Regions from separate parts of the Bradyrhizobium sp. ERR14 genome, predicted to be linked through region 1. Evidence: predicted binding sites of a transcription regulator. Region 1 holds the regulator's gene; the other holds the start of a gene.
The links. The regulator HrcA, encoded in region 1, represses chaperone genes, less so after heat shock. The targets are predictions, from matches to a motif close to GTTAGCACTCNCNNNNNGNGAGTGCTAAC.
Positions count from the first base shown of each region.

Region 2: the regulator HrcA is predicted to act here: its motif matches at 2,650-2,678, upstream of groES (co-chaperone GroES).

Region 1 covers NZ_JACIHD010000003.1:437,518-442,353, reverse strand. Annotated here, with positions in the region: gene rdgB (RdgB/HAM1 family non-canonical purine NTP pyrophosphatase) at 1-69, opposite strand, end outside; gene rph (ribonuclease PH) at 81-794, opposite strand; gene hrcA (heat-inducible transcriptional repressor HrcA) at 977-2,065, shown strand; gene grpE (nucleotide exchange factor GrpE) at 2,162-2,779, shown strand; gene pncA (bifunctional nicotinamidase/pyrazinamidase) at 2,928-3,650, opposite strand; gene GGD62_RS11840 (hypothetical protein) at 3,917-4,836, opposite strand, start outside.
Region 2 covers NZ_JACIHD010000014.1:17,865-22,700, reverse strand. Annotated here, with positions in the region: gene GGD62_RS29050 (L,D-transpeptidase) at 1-641, opposite strand, end outside; gene GGD62_RS29045 (protein phosphatase CheZ) at 957-1,742, shown strand; gene GGD62_RS29040 (hypothetical protein) at 1,933-2,454, opposite strand; gene groES (co-chaperone GroES) at 2,770-3,066, shown strand; gene groL (chaperonin GroEL) at 3,214-4,836, shown strand, end outside.

The DNA.
Region 1 (4,836 bases):
CTTCATCTCGGCCAGCTTGCCGGGATTATGGGTGGCGATGACGAGCTTTCCGGTGATTCGGCGGTACATGGGCCTATTGACTACGCCACAGCCAGTTTCTGCAAGTCCACGAGACGCGCGATGCCTTTTTGCGCCAGGGCGATCAGCTTCAGGAACTCGTCCTGCGTAAAAGGCTCGCGTTCCGCGGTGCCCTGCACCTCGATGATGCGGCCATCGCCGGTCATGACGAAATTGGCGTCGGTCTGGGCTTCCGAATCCTCGGCATAGTCGAGATCGAGCACCGGCGTGCCGTTGTAGATGCCGCAGGAGATCGCGGCGACGTTGTCGCGCATCACGTTGGCCTTGATCATGTTGCGCGCCTTCATCCAGTTGATGCAATCGGCGAGCGCGACCCAGGCACCGGTGATCGAGGCCGTGCGCGTGCCGCCGTCGGCCTGGAGCACGTCGCAATCGACCGTGATCTGGCGCTCGCCGAGCGCTTCGAGATCGACAATGGTGCGAAGCGAGCGGCCGATCAGGCGCTGGATCTCGACGGTGCGGCCGCTCTGCTTGCCGGCGGAAGCCTCGCGGCGGGTGCGCTCGGAGGTCGCGCGCGGCAGCATGCCGTATTCAGCGGTGACCCAGCCGCGGCCCTGGCCCTTCAGCCACGGCGGCAGGCGATCTTCCAGCGTGGCGGTGACCAGCACATGGGTGTCGCCGAACTTCACCAGGCAGGAGCCTTCCGCATATTTGACCACGCCGCGCTCCAGCGTCACGGGGCGCAATTCGTCGGGCGCACGGCGGCTTGGCCGCATGGGAAATCCTCCAAAACTCGTCGGTATAGGGCTGTTCGCGGTGCTTGTAGGTGGGGTGAGGGTATGCGGCAAGGGGAAAGGACAAGGCTTTTTCACCCCCGGTTTTCCACCCTGCAAACGCGACGCTTGTCAGAACCCTCCTGGATGGACAAATTATGAGCATCTGAGAGGAGTTACCGTCTGTGGCCCATCACGATCCGATCCATCTGATCGCGCCGCGCGCAGGCCTCGCCCAGCTCAACGAGCGTTCTCGCGACATCTTTCGTCAAATTGTCGAAAGTTATCTCGCGACCGGTGAGCCGGTGGGCTCGCGCAATATCTCGCGCCTCATCGCCATGCCGCTATCGCCGGCCTCGGTCCGCAACGTCATGGCCGATCTGGAACAGCTCGGTCTGATCTACGCCCCGCACACCTCCGCCGGCCGGCTGCCGACGGAACTCGGGCTGCGTTTCTTTGTCGATGCCCTGATGCAGGTCGGCGACCTCAACGAGGCCGAGCGTCAATCGATCCAGAGCCAACTCACCTCCGTCGGCCAGGCCCAATCGGTCGAGGCAGCGCTGGACCAGGCGCTGACGCGGCTGTCCGGCCTCACGCGGGCCGCCGCGGTGGTGCTGACGCCGAAATCCAATGCGCGGCTGAAGCACATCGAATTCGTCCGGCTGGAACCCGAGAGGGCGCTGGTGATCCTGGTCGGTGAGGACGGCCAGGTTGAAAACCGCGTGCTGTCGCTCCCCCCCGGAGTTCCCTCCTCGGCAATCACCGAAGCCGGCAATTTCCTCAATGCGCGCATCCGTGGCCGCACTCTGGCCGAGGCGCGGCTCGAGCTCGAGACGGCACTTGGACAGGCCCGCGCCGAGCTCGATCAGCTTGCACAGAAGGTGATTTCCGCCGGCATCGCCAGCTGGTCCGGCGGCGAGAACGAGGATCGCCAGCTCATCGTCCGCGGCCACGCCAATCTGCTCGAAGACCTGCACGCGCTGGAGGATCTGGAACGGGTGCGCCTGCTGTTCGACGATCTCGAGACTAAGCGCGGCGTGATCGACCTGCTGGGGCGCGCCGAGACCGCCGAGGGCGTGCGCATCTTCATCGGCAGCGAGAACAAGCTGTTTTCGCTCTCGGGGTCCTCCACCATCATCTCGCCGTATCGGGATGCCGCCGGCCATATCGTCGGCGTTCTGGGCGTGATCGGGCCGACACGGCTGAATTATGCCCGTGTGATCCCGACCGTGGACTACGCCGCCCGCATCGTCAGCCGCCTTTTGGGAGGCTGACCGGCGTTTCCGCCGATCACGGGCGCTTGATTTTCGGCGCTTTAGGCACGATATCCGGGCCAACAATCCCTGGAAACGAGTTCGAGATTAGAGCCGATGACCGAGCAAGACCGGCAACCCGAAGACACGACTGCAGCGACCGGCGAGCCCGTGGTGTCAAAACCCTACATCATGCCCGACGATCCCGAGCCCGGCTCGGTCGAGCTGTTGCAGAAGGAAGCCGCCGAGGCGCGCGACCGCATGTTGCGGACGCTGGCCGAGATGGAGAATCTGCGCAAGCGGACCACCAAGGAGGTCGCCGACGCCCGGCTCTACGGCATCACCGGCTTTGCCCGCGACGTGCTCGACATCGCCGACAATCTCCAGCGCGCGCTCGATGCCGTTCCGGCCGAGGCCCGTGCCGCAGCCGATCCCGGCCTGATCGCGCTGATCGAGGGCGTCGAGCTCACCGAGCGTTCGCTGCTCAACGCGCTGGAAAAGCACGGCGTCAAGAAGCTCGATCCGCAGGGCCAGAAGTTCGACCCGAACTTCCACCAGGCGATGTACGAAGTGCCTGATCCGTCGGTGCCGTCAGGCACCGTGGTGCAGATCATGCAGGCCGGCTACACCATCGGCGAGCGCGTGCTGCGCCCGGCTCTGGTCGGTGTCGCCAAGGGCGGCGCGAAGGCGGCGGCCGCGGCGAACAACAACGAGTCGAGCGGCGCGGCGAATTGAGTTTCAGACCCTCATGGTGAGGAGCCGCGCGTTTGCGCGGCGTCTCGAACCATGAAGGCCAAGATGTAACGGCGGGGCCTTCATCCTTCGAGACGCGCGCGAAGAAGCGCGCTCCTCAGGATGAGGGTCTGACAGTGTCGCGCGAGTCCTACGCGCTCACCGCGATATCCGCTGACTGAATCCGCTTCACGCCGGCCTTGGCCATATCGGCCCAGGCTTTTGCCAGCGAGCCCTGATTGTCGATGCCGCGGCAGGCGTCTTCCACCACATAGACCTCGAAGCCAGCCTTGCGCGCGTCGAGCGCGGTCCAGGCAACGCAGAAATCCGTCGCGAGCCCTGCGACGAAGACGCGCTTGATCTTGCGCCCCTTGAGATAGCCGGCAAGTCCGGTCGAGGTCTTGCCGTCGGCTTCGAGGAAGGCCGAATAGCTGTCGACGTCCTTGTGAAAGCCCTTGCGGATGATCAGCTCGGCGTGCGGGATTGCAAGGTCCTTCGAGAGCGAAGCGCCGTCGGTGCCCTGCACGCAATGGTCGGGCCACAGCACCTGCTTGCCATAGGGAAGGTCGACGGTCTCGAACGGCTTCTTGCCGGAATGCACCGACGCAAACGAGATGTGGCCCGGCGTGTGCCAGTCCTGCGTCATCACCACGTTGGCAAACGCCTTCGAGATCTTGTTGATGACGGGCACCACCTGCTCGCCTTCCTTCACGGCGAGGCTGCCGCCCGGCAGGAAGCAGTTCTGCACGTCGATCACCAGCAGCGCGGAGGCATCGTCCGGCTTGATCGATGCCGCTGCAAAGAGCGCGTTGGGCGCGAGAGTCACCAGCGCCGTCGTTCCAAGCATTGCCAAGACTTGTCGCCGATCCAGCATCGTTCGCCTCCCTCCAGGATGATCCAACGGGGGGAAGCCTAGTTCCGTTCGTATACGAACAGAAGCCCGAAAATGCGGCCGGTACTGGCGAGGGGGTGGGCTGTTGCCGCGTGCTCGGTGCAACCTCTCCCGCTTGCGGGGGAGGTCGGCGCGAAGCGCCGGGTGGGGGCCCTCTCCACATCGGGAGTGCCCCTATGCGGAAGCACCCTCTCCCCAACCCTCCCCCGCAAGCGGGGGAGGGAGCGCATTTCGTTCGGAGATGTAGCCTAGCCCTTCGGCTGAATCCCGTCGCGCACGGCGCGGAAGCGGGTGAAGGCGGCCAACCACTGGTCGCGCGGCGCGCTGGCGATGATGCGCAGCGAGGCGCCGCCGCTCGAGAAGCGGATCCACTGCACCACGGTCACCGGGACCTTGTCCTTGCCGCTGACGCCGTCGATCCGGGTCTCGAAGCCCTGCTGGCCGTTGATGCGGATCGGCTCGGACATGGTGACGCGCGATTCGCGAACGCCGGGGATCTGCAGCGCCGCCTCCTGGGCGAAGCGGGCGCGGTCGTCGGCCTGCTGCGGCGTGGCGCCGATCAGACCGAGGATCATGAATGGCTTCGACTCATAGCCTGCGCTCTCATTGCCGTCGGCGAGGATGATGCTGCTGCCCGGCGCGAGGGTCCGGATGTCCTTGAATTCGGCGAGATCGGTGATCCTGAACGGCATCAGCGCGATCTGCTCCTCGACCGAGACCTGCTTGCGGGTGACGGTGCTGGCGAACATCTGCCGCACCGCTTCATCCGTGTAGATCTTGGTCGCATTCTCCGGGACCTGCACCGCGACATAGCCGGAGAAGCCGGCGCCTGGCACGATCATCGAATAGCGCTTTACCGGGGTATCGCCGGCCTTGCCGCTTTCGGTGGTGAAATAGGCGAGGCCCGCCGGCGTCTCGATCTTGTCCTGCTTGACGCCGCCGGCGCCGGCCGGATTGGAATTGAAGGCGCTCACGACCTCGCCATAGGCCGCCGGCGGCAGCTCGGTGATCAACACCTTGACGCTGCCGTCCTCGCTCTCGAAGCCCGGAAAGGTTTTTGCCGTGCTGAGACCGACCAGCGGCACCATGCCGAGGCGCAAGCCGGGCGGAAACACGGCATCGGCGGCGAGGGCCGGAAACGCGGAGGCGATCAGGAGGGCGAGCGCGG
Region 2 (4,836 bases), on a different contig from region 1:
AGCGGGTTCTCCGGACCACCTTCCATGTGCCGGGGCAGATCGGGGCGGCGGGCGAGCATTTCGGCCGGCGGCGTCCAGTCCGGCCATTCGCGCTTGGCCGTGATCGCCTTCACGCCGGACCAGGTGAAGCCGGGACGCCCGACGCCAATGCCGTAGCGCATCGCCCTGCCGTTGCCCTCGACGAGATAGAGGAACTTGTTCGGGGTATCGACCACGATGGTACCGGGACTTTCCTTGCCGCTATAGTCAACAGATTGCTTCTCGAACCTCGGATCGAACGGCCGCTGCCGCGGGTCGACCGTCTCCTGCTGAACCGCGCCTTGCTGATATCCACCCTGCTGCGGCTCGCCCATCGGCGGCAGGCGGCGCTGGTCGTAATAGCCGGGCTGCTGTTGATAGACCGGTCGCTCGGGCGCGTAGGCCGGACCGCGGCCGGGACCGTCGCCGAACAGGAACTCGATGAAGCCGCCGCCCATGTTCGCATTGGAGGCGACGCGCACCGGCGCCGGCGGCACCTGCGGCTGGTAGAGCACCGCGGGCGGATCGTTCGGCACCGAATTGTCGAAGGCGCTGGCACTGTTTGCGCCGGCAATGAAGGTGCAAGCGCTGCCGAGCAGCGCGACAGACATTTTCTTGAACATCGACGTACTCTGTACTGTTTCGTCTAGATCACATGCGCCGTGGAGAGCTGATGGCTTTCCGCGCCCCTCGACGTGGTCAATAAAAGGCAAAAGCCGTTTTGTTTGGTAAACAGAAACGGCGTTTGGATTCACCACGTCGTCAGCAGCGGGGCAATTTGGCGATCAGCGTTTATTTTCGATGAACGCCGCGCGCGCATGGTTAATCGCTTCTTTGCGCGCCGTCGCGCGCAGCCGCACAACAGTTCCTGCCGTGAACTTCGTGTTAAATCGCTTCTGCCTACAAAGACGCGTGAGTGAGGTGGGGGGAGTATCCTGATGGCTGTTCACCGCAAACGTTTTCGCGTCGAGGATATCGCTGGTGGCGAGATGCCGATTTTGGACGTAACCGAAGAGGCAATCCCGATGCATAGCGAGATCATGGCCGAGCTACGTGCGATCCGTGCACAGATGGCGAAAGGCGCTGCGCCCTTGCCCTTGTCCGGCAGCGCAGCCATGGCGGCGATCGACGCCTCCACCGCCCACGAGCTCTCCGAGGCTCGTACCATGCTCGAAACCTATCGGGCCCAGATCGAGCAGTGCGAAAAGCTGAAGGTCGAGCTCGACCTCATCCATGACGCCATCGACCGCACCAAGCGCGAAATCGCGACGCTGCACGGCAAGAGCTTTGACGGCGGCGAAATGGCCAAGGTCAATGGCGAGCTCGGCGCGGTGGTCGGCGGCACCGAGCAGGCGACCCAGCAGATCCTCGAAGCCGCGGAATCGATCGACCAGGCCGCCAGCGCAATGTCCAAGGTGGACTCGATCGACCAGCAGAAGCGGCTCGCCGACGACATCCAGGAACGCGTCATCTCGATCTTCGAGGCCTGCAACTTCCAGGACCTGACCGGCCAGCGCATCAGCAAGGTCATGACCACGATGAAGTTCATCGAGCAGCACATCAATGCGATGATGGAGATCTGGGGCGGCGTCGACGCCATCAAGTCCCACGTCGTGCCGCCGGTCGACAATCGCAGCGAGGACGACAAGCTTCTCAACGGCCCCAAGCTCGCCGGCGACGTCGGCCACGCCTCGCAGGACGACATCGACGCGCTGTTCGACTGAGCGGACGCCAGATAGAGAAAAACAAAACGCCGGCCTTTGGCCGGCGTTTTTGCTTTTTGGGACCATCCTCTCCGCTGTCATCGTCCGGCTTGACCGGACGATCCAGTATTCCAGAGGCAGCAGTGATTGAACCGAGAAGCCGCGGCGTACTGGATGCCCCGCTGTCGCGGAGCATGACGTAGGCGAGAAGCTACGCCCGCGGCGCGCAGCGGACGTAGACCATGTTGCCGTAGCGGGTGGCGGCGTCCTTGTCGATGAAGCGGGTGATCAGGACGCGGCCGTCGAAGGAGATGATTTCGCGGTCCTGCTCGCCGGGGGTCGGACCGGCCGGTCCGATGTAGTTCTTGCCGCTCGGCGAGCCCTTCAGCCGCAGCTCCTGCGGCGTCGCCTGGTCGGCCAGATGCATGATCACGCCGCCGGAGGAGCCGGCGGTGATCACGTAGGGATTTTTGCACTGGGCCCGGGCGGCAGCCTCGGTGCGGGCGCGGTCGGCCGGGTTCTGGAACGAGGCGAGGCCCCAGCGGCCGACGATCTCGTCGGCGCGAATGGTCGCAGGCATTTCGGGCGCGACGCCCGGCTCGGCTTCGGGCGGCGGCGAGGACGACGAGAAGGACGGCAGGCTCATGCCGCCGCCGCAGGCGCCCAGCAGCAGCGCCAGACAAGAGGCGGCGGCCAGATTGGCAACCGTGCGCGCGTGAGCTGAACTGATCATGGCATTCCCCCGAACAAGACCATGGCCGCACCCCTCCTGCAGCCAAGCGCAAAACCGCTGCCGGAGCAATGACGTCCTTTAATACGTCGGCGCCCCGAACAAGTTTCCAGTGCCACCATCCTATATCCGCCTCACCAATCGCTTAACCACCTTTGCTTGACAGGATCGCGGCCAAGCCATATTTCCGAGCCCACTATTAGCACTCGGAAAGCCCGATTGCTAAGCACGCCGTTCGATCCTCGGGATAGGGGGCGGACGGAAGCGCCGCCCCACCCACTTCACTACTTCCGAAGCGAGCCTCCAAAGGGAAACGTCATGGCTAAATCCAAATTTCGTCCGCTGCATGACCGTGTCGTGGTCAAACGTATCGACGCCGAGGAAAAGACCAAGGGCGGCATCATCATTCCGGACAGCGCCAAGGAAAAGCCGTCCCAGGGCGAGGTCGTCGCCGTCGGCCCCGGCGGCCGTGACGAGACCGGCAAGCTGACCCCGATCGACCTCAAGGTCGGCGACCGCGTGCTGTTCGGCAAATGGTCGGGCACCGAGGTCAAGATCGACAACGAAGAGCTCCTGATCATGAAGGAGTCGGACATCATGGGCGTACTGGCCTAAGGCCATCCGCCTGAACAGCCGCTGAATGTCATGCCCGGATCCAGGCGATCCGGGCATCCATCATTCCGCCGGGTTCGGTCCCCGAATCCCGGAATTGATGCGACGGGCGAGCGGCAGACACATCACCACACACGAGGGATTGCTAAAATGGCTGCCAAAGACGTCAAGTTTTCCGGAGACGCGCGCGATCGCATGCTGCGCGGCGTCGACGTTCTTGCCAACGCCGTCAAGGTGACGCTCGGCCCGAAGGGCCGCAACGTCGTCATCGAGAAGAGCTTCGGCGCACCCCGCATCACCAAGGACGGCGTCACCGTCGCCAAGGAGATCGAGCTCGAGGACAAGTTCGAGAACATGGGCGCCCAGATGGTGCGTGAGGTCGCCTCCAAGACCAACGACCTCGCCGGCGACGGCACCACCACCGCCACCGTGCTGGCCCAGGCCATCGTGCGCGAAGGCGCCAAGGCCGTTGCCGCCGGTATGAACCCGATGGACCTCAAGCGCGGCATCGACAGCGCGGTTGCTGCGGTCATCAAGGACATCGAGAAGCGCGCCAAGCCGGTCGCCGCCTCCTCCGAGGTCGCGCAGGTCGGCACCATCTCCGCCAACGGCGATGCCGCCATCGGCAAGATGATCGCCCAGGCGATGCAGAAGGTCGGCAACGAAGGCGTCATCACCGTCGAAGAGAACAAGTCGCTCGACACCGAAGTCGACATCGTCGAGGGCATGAAGTTCGACCGCGGCTATCTCAGCCCCTACTTCGTCACCAACCCCGAGAAGATGACCGCCGAACTCGAGGATGCCTACATCCTCCTGCACGAGAAGAAGCTCTCGGGCCTGCAGGCCATGCTTCCGGTGCTGGAAGCCGTGGTGCAGTCGGGCAAGCCGCTCGTCATCATCGCCGAGGACGTCGAGGGCGAGGCGCTGGCCACCCTGGTCGTCAACCGCCTCCGCGGCGGCCTCAAGGTCGCCGCCGTCAAGGCGCCGGGCTTCGGCGATCGCCGCAAGGCCATGCTCGAGGACCTCGCCATCCTCACCGGCGGCCAGCTCATTTCCGAGGACCTCGGCATGAAGCTCGAGAACGTCACGGTGAAGATGCTGGGCCGCGCCGGCAAGGTCGTGATCGACAAGGAGAACACCACGATCGTCAAGGGCGCCGGCAAGAAGCCGGACATCGAGGCCCGTGTCGGCCAGATCAAGGCGCAGATCGAGGAGACCACCTCGGACTACGACCGTGAGAAGCTCCAGGAGCGCCTCGCCAAGCTGGCCGGCGGCGTCGCGGTGATCCGCGTCGGCGGCGCCACCGAGATCGAGGTCAAGGAGAAGAAGGACCGCGTCGAGGACGCCCTCAACGCCACCCGCGCCGCGGTGCAGGAAGGCATCGTTCCCGGCGGCGGCGTCGCGCTGCTCCGCGCCAAGAAGGCGGTGGGCCGTCTCACCAACGCCAATGCCGACGTCCAGGCCGGCATCAACATCGTGCTGAAGGCGCTGGAGGCTCCGATCCGCCAGATCTCCGAGAACGCGGGCGTGGAAGGCTCGATCGTCGTCGGCAAGATCCTGGAGAACAAGTCCGAGACCTTCGGCTTCGACGCCCAGAACGAGGACTATGTCGACATGGTCGAGAAGGGCATCATCGATCCCGCCAAGGTGGTGCGCACCGCGCTCCAGGACGCCTCCTCCGTGGCCGGCCTGCTGGTCACCACCGAGGCCATGGTCGCCGAAACGCCGAAGAAGGAAGCCCCGCCCGCGATGCCCGCCGGCGGCGGCATGGGC